2 linked regions of the Dyadobacter chenhuakuii genome follow. Each later gene encodes a partner of the first gene's protein in a complex. Links are inferred from orthologs where the notes say so. Each region holds a gene or a part of one and is shown on either strand. Other genes may lie near its edges.

Region 1 (5,607 bases):
TGGAGCAGATGCAGGAGAATCTGGACGCATTGCGCGACATTTTAGAAAATCTGATCACATTATCCTTCGATCAGGAGACATTGATGAAAGATTTCCGCGGCGTGAGCTTGCAGGACCCCCGGTTTATCAAACTGGGCCAGCAGCAATTGAAATTGAAAGATGACGCAAAAATTGTTGAGGACAGTCTTTATGCGCTTGCGAACCGGGTGATCCAGATCCAGTCGTTCATTACGCGTGAGCTCAATGATATGAAGTCTTATATGGACGAGAGCGTAAAGAGCATCAAGGACCGCCAGATCAATCAGGCGACTGCGAAGCAGCAATTTGCGATGACGTCGATGAATAACCTTGCCTTAATGCTAAGCGACGTCTTTAACCAGATGCAGCAGCAAATGGCCATGGCGATGCCGGGAAGCGGCAAGGGCAAAAAAGGAAAACAGAAAGGTGAGCAAAAGGGCATGGGTGAAATGCAGGAGAAGCTCAACGGTGAAATGAAGAAGCTTGGAGAAGGGAAGGAGGGGCAAGGAAATAATTCCGAGAAGCTGGCCAGAATGGCGGCTGAACAGGCGATGATCCGCAAGATGATTCAGGACCTGATGGAGTCGCAGAAAGGCACGGAGGTGGGCAAACAAATGAGCAAGGAGTTACAGGAGATCGCCGAGAAAATGGACGAGACTGAAACCGACCTGGTGAACAAACGCATTACACCGGAGCTCATTAAGCGCAACCAGGAAATCACGACGCGCTTGCTCGAATCTGAAAAAGCGATGAAAGAGCAGGACGAAGATGAGCAGCGCAAGGCCCAAACTGCGAAACAATTGCCAAGACAACCACCTGCGGCTTTTGAAAAATACATCCGCGAGAAGGAGAAGCAAACCGAATTACTGAGAACCATCCCGCCTACATTCTCGCCATTCTACAAGCGGGAAGTGGACACTTACTTCCGCAAGTATCAGGCTAAGAACTGATTATAACTGTATTTTGTTATGAACATTCCGATGACCGCGTTTTAACACTTTTTAAGCAAGTTGTTAGAGGCGCGGTCACCGGCTAAACTGATCTTAACCGGATAGTTTAGTATGTTTGTAATATTTTATCGCCTGGTATGCTTAATTTCTTCACCGAAAACGTCGATTTCGACCTGTTACGCCCGTTAAAAACAAAAAAGTGGATCAAAAACACCTCAAAATCAGAGGGTTATGAGATAGCTGATTTGAACTATATTTTTTGCGACGACGATTATCTCCTGGAAATCAATAAACAATATCTTGATCACGACTATTTTACGGACATTATTACGTTTGACAATAGTGAGGAAGACAATGTGATTGAGGGAGATATTTATATCAGCGTTGATCGGGTTCGTGAAAATGCAGCAACGTTTCACGCCGATTTTGAAACCGAAATGCGGCGTGTTTTGATACACGGTTTGCTGCATTTAATGGGTTATGATGATACGGACGAAAAGCTGAAATCGGCCATGCGAGCCAAAGAGGATCAGTATCTTCTGCTCTTCTAGTTAACATTTCCACGTGGAACACTTTAATTAAAGTGGTTTAATAAGTAAAAGAATTATGTTTCAAGAATATGATGTGATCGTGGTGGGAGCAGGCCATGCCGGTTGTGAAGCAGCTGCGGCTGCGGCAACGATGGGCTCCTCCGTCCTGCTGATTACAATGAATATGCATACCATTGCCCAAATGTCGTGCAACCCTGCTATGGGCGGCGTGGCGAAAGGGCAGATTGTTCGTGAGATCGACGCGCTTGGCGGACAGTCTGGGATCATTAGCGACAAAACAATGATACAGTTCCGGATGCTCAATTTGTCAAAAGGCCCTGCCATGTGGAGCCCAAGATGCCAGAGCGATCGCGCAATGTTTGCCACGGAATGGCGGAATGTTTTGGAGCAAAATCCGAATGTTGATTTCTGGCAGGACACTGCGAAAGAAATCATCATTAAGGATGGAAAGGCTTGCGGCGTGAAGACGAGTCTGGGCATTGAGATCCATTCCAAATCCGTAGTGCTTACCAACGGCACATTCCTGAACGGACTCATCCACATTGGTGAGAAAAATTTCGGCGGCGGCAGAACAGGAGAGAAGGCTGCGACTGGCATCACCGAACAATTGGTAACATTGGGCTTTGAAGCAGGCCGCATGAAAACCGGAACGCCTCCACGTGTGGACGGACGCTCGCTCGACTATTCAAAAATGGAAGAGCAACCCGGAGACGAAAATCCATCCAAATTCTCTTACTCGGACACCAAGCCGCTTGCTAAGCAACGCAGCTGCTGGATTACTTACACCAATTCGGAAGTGCATGAAATTCTGAGAACAGGTTTTGAAAAATCACCCATGTTCTCGGGAAGGATTAAGGGAATTGGCCCGCGTTACTGTCCTTCTGTTGAAGACAAGATCAACCGGTTCGCAGATAAGGATCGCCACCAGATTTTCGTGGAGCCGGAAGGGTGGGACACGGTTGAGGTTTATGTGAATGGTTTCTCGACCTCTCTGCCCGAAGACGTGCAGTATGCAGCACTCCGGAAAATTCCCGGCTTCGAGAATGCTAAAATGTTCCGTCCGGGTTACGCGATCGAATACGATTATTTCCCCCCGACCCAATTGAAATCGACATTGGAAACACATTTGATCCAAAACCTTTTCTTTGCCGGCCAGATCAACGGGACGACGGGTTACGAAGAAGCAGCTTGCCAGGGATTGATGGCGGGCATTAATGCGCATCAGAATGTGCATGAGCTCGAACCATTCGTGCTGAAAAGATCGGAGGCTTACATTGGTGTTTTGATTGATGATTTGATAAACAAAGGGACGGAGGAACCTTACCGGATGTTCACCTCACGTGCTGAGTATCGCACATTGCTGCGTCAAGATAACGCGGACATTCGCCTTACTGAAAAAGGTTTTAAGCTAGGACTGGCGAATCAGACCAGGCTTGATAATGTTGAGAAGAAGAAAGCCGAAGTGGCTGAAATCATCGCAGCATTCTCTGCTACAAAATTGACGCCGGAAGAAATCAATCCAACGCTTGCCGCCATCGGCACGGCTCCATTGCGGGAGAAGATTTCACTTGCACAACTTTTAAAACGACCGCAGATTTCGATTGACCAGTTGACGGAAGCCAGCCCTGTTGTTGAGACTTTGCTCGAAAAATTTGGAAAAGATTCCATTCATCAGGCAGAGATAAATCTCAAATATGACAGCTATATAGAGAAGGAAATGTTGCTGGTTGAAAAAATGAACCGTCTGGAAGATTTAAGCATCATTGATAATTTCAACTATGATGTGGTTACTTCCCTATCATTTGAGGGACGTGAAAAATTGAAAAGGACGCGTCCTTCTACAATAGGACAAGCTTCCAGGATCAGCGGCGTGAGCCCTTCCGACATTTCAGTATTAATGTTATTCATAGGACGATAATGCCATTAGAAACGCTTCAGAATTGCCCCGTATGTGACAAGTCCAGCTTCAATAATTATTTGAATGTGGAGGATTACACTGTGTCGCATAAGGAATTTACAATCCAGCAATGCAACAATTGTTATTTCCTGTTTACTAATCCGAGGCCTTCGGAAGCAGAGATAGGGGCCTATTATCAGTCCGACGATTACATTTCGCACCACGATGAAAAGAAAACGAATCTGATTTCGAAGGCCTATACAGCCGTAAGAAACCGCACGATCAAACAAAAAGTGGAGCTGATCAATAGCCTTTCCGGATCGAAAGGAAGCATATTGGACGTGGGTTGCGGTACGGGTGTTTTTCTGACTGCTGCTTCAAAAGACGGCTGGCAGATTTCGGGAACAGAACCGGATCCGGGTGCAAGAACATTGGCGCAGAAGCGGGCAGGGGCTTCAATCTTTGAAACCATTTACGCCGATGAACTCGATACAAAAACATTCGACGTCATTACAATGTGGCACGTCCTGGAACATGTTCATCTACTGAATGAAACCATTGACTGGCTGTATAAGCATTTAAAACCAAATGGCAAGATCCTCATCGCCGTTCCTAATCCGCAATCATTTGATGCTGTAAAATACGGTCGTTTTTGGGCTGCCTATGACGTTCCGAGACATTTGTATCATTTCACCAAAGGCACAATGAAAACGCTTCTTCAAAAGCATAATTTGGAGGTCAAAAGCATTCTGCCAATGTGGTTTGATTCGTTTTATGTTGGAATGTTGAGCTCGAAATACAGCGGTGGAAGCATTAACTATCTTGATAGTGTAAAAACGGGACTTTTATCCAATTTGAAAGGGCGGGCGAAAGACAAAGACCATCTCAATACATCGAGCCTTATATACATTGTTTCAAAAAAATAATCAGTAATCCTGACAAAATCCGACTGGGCCCTCAATACGCGTTATCTGTATTGCGGGCCTTTTAACTTTCCAAAATCAATGATCAGAACCATTGCCATTGCTATCATTTGCCTCGTTATTTTCGGTCGCTGTGCCCAGCAGGTTTCGCCAACGGGCGGTAAAAAAGATTCCATTCCGCCTACGCTACTGGAAAGCAATCCGCCGAACAAAACGCTGAATTTTAAGGGGAAGAAAGTAGAGGTTTTCTTTGATGAATATGTGGTCGTAGATAACATTAATCAGAAACTGGTCATCACGCCCGAAGCTGATAACCCATATTCATATAAGCAGAATGGCATGTCTGTTTCATTGAGTTTTAAAAATGAATTCAAAGACAGCACCACCTATACATTGAATTTTGGGGATGCAATAAGGGATTTTGCAGAAAAAAATCCGGCAAAAAACTTGAAACTCGTATTTAGCACAGGCAACACGCTCGATTCCGGACGGGTTTACGGGACATTGAAAGATATAAAGACCAACAAGCCCATTTTTGACGCCCTGGTAGGTCTTTATAACCTCAGCGACACGCTTAACATCGCTAAACAAAAACCTTATTACTTCTCCCGAACAGACAGCAGCGGCATCTTTTCCATTGAGAATATTCAGACAAGAGATTACAAAATGATCGCGATCGACGACAAAAACCGCAACATGCTCTACAACGCAAAAGACGAGCGCATGGGGTTTTTAAGCAAACCGGTAACCGCCGGATCGGATTCTGCTTCCTATCATATCGATATGTTCCTCTCTGATAACACTGTGCTTAAGATCCAGCGGACCATTCCCCGTGTTAATAATTATGCAGTTGTTTTCAGTAAGTCAATTGAAAAAGTGGATGTGAAATTTATGAACAACGACACTTTGCCCTATATGCTCGAAAATGGAGCAGCATTAAAGTTTTTCAATGTGCAGCCGCATCCGGATTCTACATTAGTAAAGCTGACCGTTACAGACTCACTCGGAACAGTGACTGATTTTGAACAAAAGATCGCATTTCAAGCACAAAGAGGGAAGGAGCGGCAGCGGGATCCATTGAATATGACGACAAAACCGGAAGGAAATAAGGCGCTTACCAACACATTTACTTACACCCTTAATCTCAATAAGCCCATCCAGTTCCTGGATGATAAGAACATTACACTTATTACGGACAGCCTTACGCACGAGCCGCTCAGCGCATTCAAATATCGCTGGGATCCGACGCGTACCACATTAACCATCGA
Region 2 (5,490 bases), 4.0 Mb from region 1 along the record:
CTGAATTTTAATGAGGGCTGATTTGCCTAGCTTTTCAGCAGCATTGGAATCATGGCCCAGGTCCGACGCAAGGTGCGCAAATGCATCTATCCATTGCTGCATCATACCAGCCACCCGATCCTTAAAAATATCTACGGCGGTTCCCTGTGACATCGCCCGGAGAATGCACGCCGACTGACCACCATCATAAAGCCGTGAAATAGCATCCAACACAGCATTCAGACGTTCCGTGGCCGGTTCGGATGCATGCAGGACGCTGAATATATGTTCATCCGTCCACTCGGAACCATAATCAAGCACAGCATTCGCCATACCCACCTTGCCGTCCGGAAACCGATGGTATAAGCTTGCCTTTTTCAGCCCCGTTGCAGAAGCCAACTCGGCCAAACTCGCCCCATCATAGCCTATCGACCGGAATACTTGCATCAGCTTTTCAACAACAATATCAGCGTTAATTTTTGAATGTGCCATTGTCTACTCTTTATTATACCGAACGATCGGTAAAGAAAATAAGTTTCAATGTTGGGACATATTCCTGCAGGGCTTAACCTCTGAAACGCTGCTGTTTAAGCAATGCTGGGGAAACCCTCACGCCTTGAAAATAAAATAAACCGCTCCCACCAGTAATGCGAAGCCGATCAGGTGGTTGTAGGTGAATTGCGTATTTTTAAAAAACGTTACCGAGAAGATCATAAAAACGATCAGGGTAATCACCTCCTGAATAATTTTCAGCTGCACCAATGTAAACGGGCCTCCGGTTTCGGAAGAGCCGATGCGATTCGCCGGAACCTGGAAGCAGTATTCAAAAAATGCCAGGCCCCAGCTCAGAAGTATGATCGTCCACAATGGTGTGGAGCTATGACCACCGTCCTTATTGAAGAATTTGAGGTGCCCATACCAGGCCAGTGTCATGAAGACATTAGAAAGGACCAAAAGTCCGATTGTTGAAATGTATTTGCTCATTTGTAAAGTGGAAAAGACCAGCAGCGTCCTTGCTGCCGGTTTTTGTTAACAAATTATTGAACCAGATATTGTTGATTCGGTAATGCTTATCGTTCTCATAACAAAATACAATCAAGGCACATTGTAAACTGCACCCTACGCTATAAATTTGCAATGTTCGCCTTACCATATCAATAACGGATAGAAATGCAATTAACAATTCAGGGCAGCTCAATTCAGGGGATTGCGTCCTTTTATACGGAGATCAACCGGCTTTTTATGGCTGACGAAGAATGGCAAATTGCAGAAAGCCTGGATGCCCTGGATGATCTTCTATACCGAGGATTTGGAGCTGCCAAGGGCGCCACAGCATTAGAGCTCATCTGGCTGGATATGGAAATTAGTCGGCTATCGTTGGGTTATGAAGAAACCAGGCGGTATTACCTGGAAAAACTACGCCCCGGCTCACCTTTCAACAAAGCGCTGTTTTCAGAAAAATTAAAAGCGCTGGAAACCTCGGAAGGAAAGACTTATTTTGATTTGGTCATGGATGTATTTGCGAGCCATCCGGCGGTCATTGTTGTACCGGGCTGAATCACCGAACCGGCGGAATCAAATTCAAGCTCCCTTGACGGTCACATTTTCAAAAAAAACCATCCCCATTCGATCAATATGACCAACAAGATCCTCATTCTCAATTTGATGGTAAAGTGCCAAATCTATCCTGTAAGGAAGCAGTAAATCATCCAGTTCTGTTTCAATTCTGAATTGATCAGTTAAAGTAAGTTTGTCTCCTACTAGCACTAAATCAATGTCGGAGCCGTTGCGGAAGTTTCCTTTTGCGCGCGATCCGTAGAGGATTACTTTTTCTACGTTCGGATACTTTCGGAAAACATTTTGAACTGCGATAATTGTTTTTTCTGACAGGCCGTACATTATTCTTTTTTGGCTATTATGGATTCCATCTTTTCTTGAAATGCTAAAAACAGAGGATAAAAATCACCGACAATGTTTTTATAAATCTGTTCGGATATTTCTTCGTTATAAGTATGGCTGGTAAGATTTCTATTCTTGATCATTTCCATCCAGTTATCGCCGTCCATGATCAGATCAACACTAAATGCCTGGCGTGTTGCATCCCTCGAACCTTTTATCTCCGAGTTGCCCTGATAAATAAAAAAATCCTGCATCACCTTCCAGGCCAATTCATGCGTAAATTCAAACGCCTGTATAACGCCTTGCCTTTCAAGTTCACTTAACGCACGTTGCGTATCCAGATGAACAGCTTCACCTAATTTCGCAAGTGCTTTTTTATAATTTTCAAACCGCTGTTTCCAACGAATATCCTGCTCGTCCATATCTTGTTGTTTGATAGAAGATTGCTTACTTTATTTAGCCTACCTACTTGCCGATACAGAAGCGGGAAAAGATGTTTTCTAATAAGTCATCCGTAACAATAGTCCCAGTAATCTCCCCCAAATGAAACAGCGACAACCGAATATCCTGCGCCAGAAAATCCCCGGTAACCCCCGTTTCCAACCCATTCAAAACATCATTCAAAGCATCATGTGTTTTCACCAAATGTTCGTAGTGACGCAAATTCGTTACCACAGTATCGCTGGCCGATTGGCCGTAAACCATTGAAACCAATTTATTGGTCAGCTGAGATAGTCCGGTTTGGGATTTTGCAGAAATTGAAATAACATTCTCTTGCAGCGCGCCTAAACTTTCAGCCGCTATTTCTCCAATATCAATCTTGTTCAACACATACAAAACCTGTTTTCCGTCGGGCAGTAATGCCCCGAGTTGCTGGTTTTCCTCCAAGGTTTCCAAACTGTCGAAAAGGAAGATCACGATATCTGCCTTCTCCATCGCATTTTTCGATCTTTCAATGCCAATGGATTCCACAAGGTCGGTGGTTTCGCGGATGCCGGCGGTGTCGATGAAGCGGAATTTCAGGCCATCGAGGACAATGGTGTCTTCGATGACATCGCGGGTCGTGCCGGCGATGCTGGTTACGATGGCTTTTTCTTCGTTTAGTAAAGCATTCAGCAATGTGGATTTGCCGACATTGGGCGAGCCGATAATGGCCACCGGGACGCCTTCTTTTAACGCATTACCGAAATCGAACGACTCGATCAAAGGCGCAATTGTGCTTAGTAATGCTTCAATAAGGCGGCGCAGATCATCGCGCTGGGCGAATTCGACGTCTTCTTCACCGAAATCAAGTTCGAGCTCGATTAAGGATGCGAAGTGGATGAGTTCGGTGCGTAATGATGCGAGTTTTTTGGAAAAGCCGCCTCTTAGCTGGTTTAATGCGGTTTTGTGGCTGGCTTGCGAATCGGCTGCGATGAGATCAGCTACGGCTTCGGCTTGGACTAGGTCAAATTGGCCGTTCAGGAATGCGCGCTGTGTGAACTCGCCGGGCTTGGCGATCCTTGCTCCTTTTGAAATGAGGAGTTTCAATATTTGCCTGATAATGTAGTCGGAGCCGTGACAGGAAATCTCTATCGAATCTTCTTTGGTAAAAGATCTGGGCGTTTTGAAGACGGTCACGAGGACTTCGTCGATGATTTCCCCGGCTGCCTGGATTGTTCCGAAATGTACGGTGTGGGTTTCGGCTTCTTCCAGGTTTTTTCCCTTAAAAATGGATTTTACCATGGAAATAGACCCAAGCCCGGAGACGCGGATCACGGCAATAGCGCCTACGCCTGAGGGAGTTGCGAGCGCACAAATAACTTCTTGCTGGTGGATTGGCATTGCATTCATACTGCAAATATGCGACTAATTGATCTGGTTTGATAGACTATTAGCACTTTGAATTTCGTACCTTTGGGCATTTTTCGACCGGATTGGTTGTTACATTCTTTTGAACATCTCCCTTTTTTGAATTGTGCTGACTGAAACATTGCCCATCGTTACCCACCAGCTTCCGGTTATGGAGGCCTTTTACACCTTGCAGGGTGAAGGCCAGCATAGTGGTCGGGCTGCTTACTTTATCCGCCTAGGCGGCTGCGAAGTGGGCTGTCACTGGTGCGACGTGAAAGAATCCTGGAATGCGGACCTGCATCCGAAATATAACATTAACAACATTGTCGACGGCGCGTTGCAGTATCCCGGCCGCCTGGCTGTGATCACTGGAGGCGAACCTTTAATGTATAACCTCGACGAGCTGACGGGCCAGCTGCAAGACGCAGGTTTTAAAACCAACATTGAAACATCCGGCGTATATCCGTTCACAGGACATTGGGATTGGGTGTGTTTTTCTCCCAAAAAATTTAAAACACCACACCCCGACATTTATAAAAACGCCAACGAGCTCAAAGCGATCATTTACAACAAAAGTGATTTTGAATTTGCGGAGTCACATGCTGCACTTGTCTCCGACGAATGCACGCTGCTCTTACAGCCCGAATGGAGTAAGCATGAGGTGATGCTGCCTTTGATAATTGAATATATCAAAGACAATCCCAAATGGAAAATGTCGTTACAAACCCACAAGTATATGAACATTCCCTAATGCACCGCGCCGCTATATTTTTGCTCTTCTCCTGTCTGTTTATTTCAAATTACACGCATGCACAGGATGCAACATTGTCCCGGAAAGCCCGGGAAACCTATGAAAAAGCGCAGCAAGCCTGGCAGGCAAGAAAGCTGCCCGATGCCATTGCGCTTTTTGAAAAAGTCCTGGAACAGGAACCCAACAGTTATGACACCAACCTGAGGCTTGCGCAGATCTACGAGCTGCAACGCAACCCGGATCTCACCAAAAAATATTACGCAAAAGCCATTCAGCTCAGACCAACGGCGCCGCAGACGGCGGCAGCGTTGCAATGGTTTGGACGCTATCATTTTGAAGCGCAGCATTACGATTCGGCGCAGGTCTACTACGAGAGAGCATTGCCATTGTTTCCCGCAAAATCGAGCCTCGCCCGGCTTGCGGAAAAATCAATAGCATCTTCCAAATTTGCCCGGGAGGCGATCAAAAATCCTTTAAGCATTCAGAAACAGTCCCTGGGCGACACGGTCAACTTCCTGAACACGCAGTATTTCCCTGTTATGACGGCGGATGATGAAACATTGATTTTCACCGGCCTGACGGAGAACCGTGACGAAAACATTTACACCACGCATCGTATCAATGGTAAATGGGACGTGCCCGAGGAAATTTCCAAGTCCATTAACACAACCAATAACGAAGGCACTTGCACTGTGTCGGCGGACGGACGAACATTGGTTTTCACGGCCTGCAACCGGCCGGATGGTTATGGAAGCTGCGATCTATACATTTCACGCAAAGAAGGCAAGGATTGGAGTGCGCCGCTAAATCTGGGTCAGGAAATCAATACACGCGACTGGGAATCGCAGCCATCTCTATCGGCCGACGGCCACCTGTTGTACTTTGCTTCGGACCGTAAGGGCGGACAGGGCAAGCGCGATATCTGGGTTACCAAACTTGATGATAAAGGCAAATGGGCGGCGCCAAAAAACCTTGGGTCACACATTAATACGCCCGATGAAGAAAATGCACCATTCATTCACGCCAAC

What was found. Proteins that work in one complex are often made in the same cells at the same time.
Region 2: the proteins of mnmG (region 1) and mnmE are in contact, whole or in part, in a solved structure (PDB 9HIP), measured with the Escherichia coli proteins. The link is inferred for Dyadobacter chenhuakuii from one-to-one orthologs.

What each region holds. Positions count from the first base shown.
Region 1 is NZ_CP098805.1:4,463,912-4,469,518, reverse strand. What follows is about bases 1,088-4,005. They hold mnmG (tRNA uridine-5-carboxymethylaminomethyl(34) synthesis enzyme MnmG), read left to right. Parts: upstream 1,088-1,574; coding sequence 1,575-3,437; downstream 3,438-4,005. Other genes in these bases: NFI80_RS18565 (class I SAM-dependent methyltransferase), read left to right, coding at 3,437-4,005; ybeY (rRNA maturation RNase YbeY), read left to right, coding at 1,106-1,519. Also shown: NFI80_RS18580 (coiled-coil domain-containing protein), read left to right, coding at 1-968; more of NFI80_RS18565, read left to right, coding at 4,006-4,342; NFI80_RS18560 (Ig-like domain-containing domain), read left to right, coding at 4,421-5,607. UniProt on the Escherichia coli protein: NAD-binding protein involved in the addition of a carboxymethylaminomethyl (cmnm) group at the wobble position (U34) of certain tRNAs, forming tRNA-cmnm(5)s(2)U34.
Region 2 is NZ_CP098805.1:425,343-430,832, reverse strand. Bases 1,528-4,328 are described here. They hold mnmE (tRNA uridine-5-carboxymethylaminomethyl(34) synthesis GTPase MnmE), read right to left. Parts: upstream 3,712-4,328; coding sequence 2,344-3,711; downstream 1,528-2,343. Other genes in these bases: NFI80_RS01790 (7-carboxy-7-deazaguanine synthase QueE), read left to right, coding at 3,881-4,328; NFI80_RS01800 (nucleotidyltransferase substrate binding protein), read right to left, coding at 1,878-2,300; NFI80_RS01805 (nucleotidyltransferase domain-containing protein), read right to left, coding at 1,561-1,878; NFI80_RS01810 (barstar family protein), read left to right, coding at 1,528-1,536. Also shown: NFI80_RS01820 (TetR/AcrR family transcriptional regulator), read right to left, coding at 1-471; NFI80_RS01815 (DMT family protein), read right to left, coding at 589-963; more of NFI80_RS01810, read left to right, coding at 1,150-1,527; more of NFI80_RS01790, read left to right, coding at 4,329-4,462; NFI80_RS01785 (OmpA family protein), read left to right, coding at 4,417-5,490. UniProt on the Escherichia coli protein: Exhibits a very high intrinsic GTPase hydrolysis rate. Involved in the addition of a carboxymethylaminomethyl (cmnm) group at the wobble position (U34) of certain tRNAs, forming tRNA-cmnm(5)s(2)U34.